Regions from separate parts of the Bacillus sp. KH172YL63 genome, predicted to be linked through region 1. Evidence: riboswitches for the same ligand, from Rfam matches in the RefSeq annotation. Region 1 holds a riboswitch; each other region holds the start of a gene.
What was found. Region 1 has a riboswitch for S-adenosylmethionine ahead of KH172YL63_RS18705 (homoserine dehydrogenase). Riboswitches for the same ligand answer to the same signal wherever they lie in the genome.
Positions count from the first base shown of each region.

Region 2: it holds a riboswitch for S-adenosylmethionine, as region 1 does, so the genes downstream of both, KH172YL63_RS01135 (Na+/H+ antiporter NhaC family protein) here and KH172YL63_RS18705 (homoserine dehydrogenase) in region 1, are expected to answer to the same signal.
Region 3: it holds a riboswitch for S-adenosylmethionine, as region 1 does, so the genes downstream of both, metK (methionine adenosyltransferase) here and KH172YL63_RS18705 (homoserine dehydrogenase) in region 1, are expected to answer to the same signal.
Region 4: it holds a riboswitch for S-adenosylmethionine, as region 1 does, so the genes downstream of both, KH172YL63_RS09900 (YezD family protein) here and KH172YL63_RS18705 (homoserine dehydrogenase) in region 1, are expected to answer to the same signal.

Region 1 is NZ_AP022842.1:3,643,868-3,646,070, forward strand. Features, by position in the region: gene KH172YL63_RS18705 (homoserine dehydrogenase) at 1-926, opposite strand, end outside; SAM riboswitch class I at 1,042-1,152, opposite strand; gene KH172YL63_RS18710 (DUF2254 domain-containing protein) at 1,385-2,203, shown strand, end outside.
Region 2 is NZ_AP022842.1:206,868-209,070, forward strand. Features, by position in the region: gene KH172YL63_RS01135 (Na+/H+ antiporter NhaC family protein) at 1-1,072, opposite strand, end outside; SAM riboswitch class I at 1,176-1,281, opposite strand; gene KH172YL63_RS01140 (MFS transporter) at 1,479-2,203, shown strand, end outside.
Region 3 is NZ_AP022842.1:3,425,865-3,428,067, forward strand. Features, by position in the region: gene metK (methionine adenosyltransferase) at 27-1,229, opposite strand; SAM riboswitch class I at 1,438-1,583, opposite strand; gene pckA (phosphoenolpyruvate carboxykinase (ATP)) at 1,901-2,203, shown strand, end outside.
Region 4 is NZ_AP022842.1:1,997,278-1,999,480, forward strand. Features, by position in the region: gene KH172YL63_RS09890 (sulfate permease) at 1-361, opposite strand, end outside; gene KH172YL63_RS09895 (phosphoadenylyl-sulfate reductase) at 419-1,117, opposite strand; gene KH172YL63_RS09900 (YezD family protein) at 1,219-1,332, opposite strand; SAM riboswitch class I at 1,450-1,555, opposite strand; gene KH172YL63_RS09905 (MaoC/PaaZ C-terminal domain-containing protein) at 1,724-2,128, opposite strand; gene KH172YL63_RS09910 (MaoC family dehydratase N-terminal domain-containing protein) at 2,125-2,203, opposite strand, start outside.

The DNA.
Region 1 (2,203 bases):
GCACTGCCCGTCGGCCGCTTACCTGCTCCCGGCCCTGACAGGGTGATTCTCCCCACGAGGCTGCCCTGTAAAGATACTGCATTTTCTACATCTTCCACACCGTAGAAGGGATGGGTATCATGAACAAGGCGCGGAGCCACCTCTCCCCTGATGCGCCCCTCATCATCCCGTTCAAGCGTTCCCACATGTTTGAACCGGAGCCTGAAGGATTCTGCCGCCTGTAGCCACTCTGCTGTCAGATGTGAGATTCCTTTACGGGAGACTTCACCCACAACAGGCTGCCTGCCGAATGCCGTCTGACTTAAGATCAGAAGCTTATTAAGAGCATCCTGACCTTCAATGTCACTGGTTGGGTCTGCTTCAGCGTACCCCTTTTCCTGGGCCTGCTTCAGTGCTGATTCAAAGGAAATTCCCTTTTTCCTCATTTGGGAAAGAATGAAGTTGGAGGTTCCATTCAGGATCCCCTGAATCCGTTTGATTTCATTGACCTTCAATAATTGCCGGATGCTTCCGATGACCGGGACCCCTCCTGCCGTGGTCGCTTCAAATCCAACACTTACATCATGCTGTTCCGCTTTTGTTAAGAGCGCCGGACCATGTTTAGCAAACAGCGCCTTATTGGCGGTGATGATATGAATCCCCATCTCGATTGCCTGGGTCAAATACCCACGGCCGGGCTCTTCCCCTACGATTGCCTCGAAAATGACGTCAAGGTCCGGAATCGCCAGTATGTCTTCAAAATCCGTCGTGACCGGAATGGATGGCTCGATATTCCTTTGCTTTCCCCCATCCTTGACGAGGATTCCCTTTACCTTCACTTCTTTTCCAAGTACTTCCTTCAATCTTTCCTGATGGGTTTCAATGGCTTCCCACACACCTTGACCGACGGTTCCAAATCCCAGAATCGCCACGTTAATCTTTGACATCTGACTGCCTCCTTTAATCGATGATAGTCTCTGTAGAAGATTCCTGCGATGGAAAGAATGAAGGTATAAAGAAAAACCCTCTTCTTAAGAAGAGGGCTTGATGAGCATGCTCCTCCCCTTATCTTCCAGATTCCTAATGAACCTGTAGGAATTGGCACCTTTACAGATTGTTCCTGTAGGTTGCCGGGCTTCATCGGGCCTATCCCTCCGCCGCTCTTGATAAGAGATATAATGTTTGTTTCGGATCTCGATTTTGAATATGAATTGGATTATATAGTGGATTTCTCTCACCGTCAATACCATTTTCGGTATTTTCTAAAAATTATTACAGGCGTGCACCCTTGGACATACTGTAATAAGATGCTTCCTGATTCTATATTTTTCTTTCTCCAAAAGGTTTTAACTGTTCTTTGGAGGGAAATGGATTCATAATATCATTACCGGAAAGGATCACAATCATGCTTAAAAGACTGCTCCCATTATCTATGAAAAAATATATACTGATGTCAAAACGTCAGCGGAAGAGAGAAATCCGGCTGAATATCTGGTATATGCCCTTCTTTTATATTTGTCTTTCTCTATTATTTGTAGCACTGACGTTATTTTTCGACCTCCACCTGGAGATTTCCAGATTTACATGGAGCTTTCTTCATATGGATGCCCCCGTCACGCGGACACTGGTTAGTACGCTCATCGGGGCTGTCCTTACGCTCAGCGCCTTCACCCTGAATTCACTGCTCGTCGTACTGACCATGTTCAGCGGGCAATTCTCTCCAAGAATGCTGCTTGATTTCATTTCGGATAAACAAACCCAGCATGCACTCGGCATCTTCAACGGCAGCTTTGTATATGTCCTCTTGGTCTTTTTATTTATTGGAAATTCGGATAAAGAGATCTTCGTGGCTGCACCAGTTATGACGATCGGTCTTGCCTTCCTTTGTGCCGTAACGTTCATCTTTTTCATCAACCACGCCTCTACTTGGATGCAGGTTCACAATATCACGTTCAATATGAAGCAGGTATCAGAGGTGATGATCCATCAAACCCTGAAGAACGACCTGGAAGCACACCGGACGACGGAACGTGGAGACATCATGGAGGAAGAAAAGAAACATGCCCTCCACGTCACGTCAAAATGGTCTGGTTATATCCAACTTGTCGACTTTCAAGGCATGATCCTCCGTGCACAGGAGGAGAATCTTGTCATACAGCTCCATTATAAGGTGGGGGATTTCGTCTTGGCAGGAAATGAACTGTTGAGCATATGGGGACCTGAT
Region 2 (2,203 bases), 810 kb from region 1:
ACTGATCACTGAGTGTTTTGGCAAGCGGTCCTGCAATGATGATTGATATCGTGTTATTGGCTGTACAAAGGTTTGTCGAGCTGACCAAGCCTGCCGTTGCAAATTGTGCTCCCTGTGGAGACTTGATTTTGCGGGTGGCTTGGTAAAGGATCGCCTGGATGCCTCCGTTGTGGCGGATCAGTTCGACGACACCACCGATGAGGATTGAAAGGATGACGATTTCTGCCATGCCTGTCATTCCTTCTGCCACACTTCCGAAATAGCTGGATGGTGTGAAGCTTCCATCAAGGAATCCGATGACACCTGCAAGGATGATGCCCCCAAACAGGACGGCGAATACGTTCAATCCGGCCAGTGCGGCTATGATGACACCAAGGTAAGGAAGGATTTTGATCCAGTCGAATCCTTCAGCACCTACGGATGATGAATTCCCCATCGTAAGGATGAAAAGGATTACCATCGTCAGGATTGCAGCAGGTAAGACGATAAAGAAATTGACTTTGAATTTGTCTTTCATTTCCGTTTTTTGCGTACGGACTGCAGCGATGGTTGTGTCGGAAATAAACGACAGGTTATCACCGAACATCGCTCCCCCGATGACGGTCGCCATTGCAAGGGGCATGGAAATATCGGTGCCTGAGCTGATTCCGACGCCGATTGGTGCAAGGGCTGCGATCGTTCCCATCGATGTTCCCATGGACAGGGAGATGAATGCAGCAATCATGAATAATCCAACGATGACAAGATTACCCGGCAGCACCGAGAGGGCAAAGTTGACGGTGGCATCCACCGCGCCCATTTTTTCTGCGACGCCTGAAAATGCTCCTGCGAGCAGGAAGATGAAAACCATGATCATAATATCCGGATGACCGGCCCCTTTGGCGAACCGCTCGATTTTGGCGGTTAGCGTCTCCTTGCGGTTCATCAACAGGGCCGCGACAGCAGCGATGATGATGGATACGAGTACAGGAAATGCATAAAAGTCTCCTGAAATGATGCCTGCCCCGAGGAACAGGGAAACAAATATGATTAATGGCAATAAGGCCAATAAGTTTCCTTTTTCTTGATTCATACGTAACACTCCTTTGTGATCATCTGTAAATTTAACATGTGAATAAATCAACTAAAAAAACCTCTTCCAGGATAAGAAGAGGTTTCAATCGAAAGAAACACTCCCCTTATCTTTCAAGCATACATGCTTGCTGGATGTGGCACAGCACTCTGGTCGAGTCCGCTGCCGAGACATCATAGGGCCAGTCCCTCCGTCTCTCTGGATAAGAAGAATATCGTATTTAGTTGATTTAAAGATACTTACATACTTTAAAGGGTTTAATCGAAAAAGTCAAACGGGAATTTTTTCAGAGGGCCATGGGACTGTATTTATGGGACTTTATCCATATTCAGGCAAATACTCGTAGACAATTACCGTTTCTAGGTCTACTATTAGATAGACAAAAATCATCTTGGGGGATTCCGTAATGGAAAGAAATGTGCGAAATCAAATACTGACATTACAAGGCTTTTATTTACTGACGTTCTTCGGAGTCGGCAGTTTATTTCCTTTACTCAGCGTATATTTAAGTGAAAGCGTCGGTTTGAACGGTTATCAGATTGGGACGATCATGTCTGTCGGTCCCATCATGATGATCTTCTTCCAGCCGATATGGGGAATGGTTAGTGATGCGACGAACCGTCCGACCGTGGTCCTCGGACTGACCTCTTTCGTGGCGGGGATCTTTGCACTCGGCTACTTATTCATGGATGTGTACCTGGGGCTTCTGATCGTGGCCATCCTTGTGGCCATCTTCCAGAGTGCCATCATTCCTGTTTCAGACAGTATCAGCCTGAAGTATACAGGCAAGGTCGGGTACAACTACGGAAATATCCGTCTGTTCGGGTCGCTCGGATTCGGTATTGCCGTTTACATCATGGGCCGGCTTTCTGAAGGATTCATCGGGCCAACGGTCATTTTTTATTCGTTCTTCATCTGCCTGGTCATCTCCGGCTTCCTGTCCTTCCGTTTTCCGAAAGAGAGGGCGGCTGCGAAGCTTGATTTAAAAGCAGGGATGAAGGAATTGTTCACGTTGAAGAAGTTCCTTATCTTCCTGGCCGTCACGTTCTTGGTGTTCGGTCCGAATTTAGCAAACAATGTGTATTTCGGCTTGTTTGTTGAAGATTCAGGCGGGACGTATGCCGGGATCGG
Region 3 (2,203 bases), 220 kb from region 1:
AAAAGTGTTGGTCTTTTTTGTCTTCTCTATTCGCCTAACGCTGCTGCTTTTAACGCTTCAGCTTTGTTTGTACGCTCCCAAGGAAGATCGATGTCGTTACGGCCAAAGTGTCCGTAAGCAGCTGTCTGCTTGTAGATCGGACGACGAAGGTCTAACATTCTGATGATTCCTGCAGGACGAAGGTCAAAGTTGTTGCTGACAACGTCGATCAGGACGTCTTCAGATACTTTTCCTGTTCCAAACGTATCAACTGAAATCGATACTGGTTTAGCAACACCGATTGCATACGCAAGTTGAACTTCACATTTGTCGGCAAGTCCCGCTGCTACGATGTTCTTTGCAACATAACGTGCTGCATACGCTGCTGAACGGTCAACTTTCGTAGCATCCTTACCGGAGAATGCACCGCCACCGTGACGGGCATATCCGCCGTAAGTGTCAACGATGATCTTACGGCCAGTCAATCCTGCATCACCTTGTGGTCCACCGATAACGAAGCGGCCAGTCGGGTTGATGAAGTATTTTGTATTTTCGTCGATCAATTCGCCAGGTACAACCGGATCGATAACATATTCTTTCAGGTTACGCTGAATTTGCTCAAGCGTCACTTCCGGGTGATGCTGAGTAGAGATAACGATCGTGTCGATGCGGACCGGTTTATCGTTTTCATCATATTCAACTGTTACTTGTGTTTTTCCATCTGGACGAAGGTAAGGAAGGATTTCTTCTTTACGCACTTCTGTCAGACGACGGGAAATTTTGTGTGCAAGGGAAATCGGAAGAGGCATAAGCTCTTTCGTTTCGTTACAAGCGAATCCAAACATCAATCCTTGGTCACCTGCACCGATTGCATCGATTTCTTCTTCAGACATTTGACCTTCACGTGCTTCAAGTGCCTGGTCAACACCTTGAGCGATATCTGCAGATTGCTCATCGATTGATGTCAGCACTGCACATGTTTCAGCATCAAAGCCATATTTCGCACGTGTATAGCCGATTTCACGGATTGTTTCACGAACGATTTTTGGAATATCGACATACGTGTTAGTAGTGATTTCACCAGCAACAAGCACAAGACCCGTTGTAACGGATGTTTCACATGCCACACGGGCATTCGGATCATTTGTAAGAATTGCATCAAGAATTGAATCAGAAATTTGGTCACAAATTTTATCTGGATGTCCTTCGGTTACGGACTCAGATGTAAACAGACGACGTTTAGTTGACATCAAGGTTCCTCCTTAAGCGTAGTTGTCAGATATCCATCCGACAAAACATTAAACAGATACGGTACTCATTCCCTAAGTAGTATGAAGTAAACACGTTTTTTTTATAAAAAAATCGTGGTTTATGTGCGTTTGGTCCACTATAAACAGAAAAAAACCTTCCCCATTCAGCATCAGAGGAAAGGTTTCAGATCATAGCCGCGCCTTTTCTCTCTTATCGTTCAAGGTTCTTTAACCTTGCCTCAGTTTAGCACCTTCGCTTAATCAGATCTGTTTCAAACAGAAAAGATCCATTTACTATTTAGCAGGTTGCTGGGTTTCATAGGGTCTGCTCCCTCCACCAGCTCAGGATAAGAGTATCCGTTCAAGGAACAATGATAACGGTTAGGACAAAGGGTGTCAACTTTTTTTCCGCTGACAGGTTTAACCAAGCTTCAGCCTATTTTGCATCGCTTCAAATACGAGTGAAACACCCTATTTCCACCTTGAGGCTAAACATTCGGACGAACTCTACATATATATAAGAAGAAACCCCGTTTGCCCGTATGAAAAATGTGACAAATTGGAAACACCATATAAAATTACTCAAATAGTATAGACTAATGATCCAATTGTGTTATACTATTTTTGTGAAGAAAGCGAGATCATTAAATTTATATAAAGGAAGGGTTCGAATGAATTCAGTGAGCATGTCTAATGAATTAATGGAATTACTTAACGGTCAAAATATTCAGGAACAATTATCTGTTTCTCAACTAGTTGAAAAAGTCCTTCAGCGAAATGAAGGCGTTTTAACATCATCAGGGGCAGTCAGAGCAGAAACTGGTAAATACACAGGACGCTCTCCTAAGGATAAATTCATTGTAGAAGAACCATCCACCAAGGATAAGATTGAGTGGGGTTCAGTCAATCAACCGATCTCCCCGGAATCCTTCGATAAATTATATACGAAAGTCATTGAATACTTAAAGGAAAAA
Region 4 (2,203 bases), 1.6 Mb from region 1:
CAATCACCCAGAAGCTCATGATGGTGATCAAAGACTTCACGTACAGCACCTGAAAGCTGACTCCTACACCAACCACCGCCCCGACCGTCACTTCACTTGTTGATAAGGGGATCCCGATTAAATTCGCCAGGAACAGCGATATGGTCGCCGAAGATAATATGATGATGACAATCTTGATGGATAAGAGTGATGGCGGGATGATCCCTGAACTGATGGTCTTCACCACTTCACCGCCGCCAAGTACCGCTCCGCTCAGAACACCGATTGCACAAATCAAGAGAGCCGTACGGATATTCTTGATGGCTCCCGCTCCATACGCCACCCCCATCGATGCGGCCGCTCCACTGGCACCAATGTTCATGGCAAAGAACAAGCTGATCGCGATGGCCAGAATTTCAAGCAAAGATTCTCACCCCGCTTAATGAAGTCCGCATTCTGTCTTGCCTTTACCCGTCCATCTCCCAGAGCGGAGATCATTCATATCGATGGCAGGCTTTGTGCAATGGGAGCAGCCTATACTCGGATATCCCTGATCATGGAGGGCGTTATACGTTAGATTCTGTTTATGGGCGTATCGCCAAATGTCTTTCCATGTCCAGTGGATCAATGGACAAATTTTGATGGATTGGAATTTTTCATCCTTGTTGATGAATTCAACATTCCTCCTTGTGGGCGATTGTTCCCTCCTTAAGCCTGAAATCCATGCTTTTCCTTCTGATAGTGACTCTTTTAAAGGATCTAACTTTCGAATTTGACAGCACTGATTTGGATTTCTCTCCCACAGCTTTTCTCCGTGGACCTCAGCCTGCTCTTTTAAGGTTAATTCCGGTTTTTTCATCTGAATATCTATACCTGGATATCTTTTTCTTACTTTTTCGATGACCTCATAAGTTTCTTTAAAATGTACGCCTGTATCCAGAAATACAATCTTTGCGTGAGGTTCTACCTTGCTTATGAGATCGATCAGGACGATGCCTTCGATTCCGAAACTGCAGGCATAGACGACTTCGCCTCCGTACTCTTCATAAGTCCATTTCAGTACATTCAAAGCGCCCTTATAAACAGGGTCTATGTCAAAATCGACAGTGTGCGCTTTCCAGTTTGAGTAGGTTAACATATTGCACCCCTTTCCCTGAGGCTTATCCATACAAAAAGAGGCGATAACAAGATAAAGGGATTCCCCTATCTGTGTTATGCGCCTCTAGTTGTCTAGTCAGCTTATTTAATTCGGACTTTCTCATTTTTCTCTAGTTGAATGACTTTCCCGTCTTGAACGACGATCGTGATGGAACCAAAATTCATCGATTCCAGCATGGATTGAATCTTTTCCATCACGTCGTCCCCGTTTTGTTTATTCGCTTTGGTCACATGATTCCCCCAATTTCTTCTTATCCAGATTCAAAAACAAAAAAACAACCATCCATTTTGGAAAGTTGTTCAGGTAAGAATACCTTATCTTCCAAAATGACTTCCCATTTTGCTGGAATTAGCACCTTACATTTCGTAGGTTGCTGGGCTTCACAGGGCCAGATCCCTCCACCACTCTGGATAAGAGTTATTAATTTTAATATTCTAAATAATATCACATTACACACGGAAGTCAACCCGACTTTTTCTATCGGATTTATGTCTTTTGTCTTATTTTTACTTTCCATATACTTTATATCTATTCAATCAATTGGTGTAATACGACATCATATTTTTTCAATTGCTGGATGGAGCCCTACTGGAAAAGTGAATAGACGATGCTTCCTTCAAGCACTTTTTTGTCATGCTGATTGATTGCGAGTAGGCTGAAGGAGAGACAATTTTCCCTTATATCTGTTAATTCGGCGAGCAGGGTGATGTTGTCTCCAAGGAGGACCATCCCTGTAAAACGGACAGAGTAGTCTTGTATGAAGCCTTCCTCACTATGAGCGCTGAACAGCCTGGAGGCAGTTCCCATCGTCCACATCCCATGGGCGATGATACCGGGGAGCCCGAGATTCAGTGCTACTTCTTCATTCACATGAATGGGATTGTGATCACCTGAAGCCTTGCTGTAAGAAATCAAATCTTCCAGCGAAACCGGTCCCAGTTCAAGCGGGGGAAGTCGGTCTCCTTTTTGATATGTCCGAAGATTTCTCATTGATTCCACCTCTCTTTGACGGCTTCCGTAATGATTACAGTGGAGGTGGAAAAGAAAATGGTCTCTCCCTCCGGT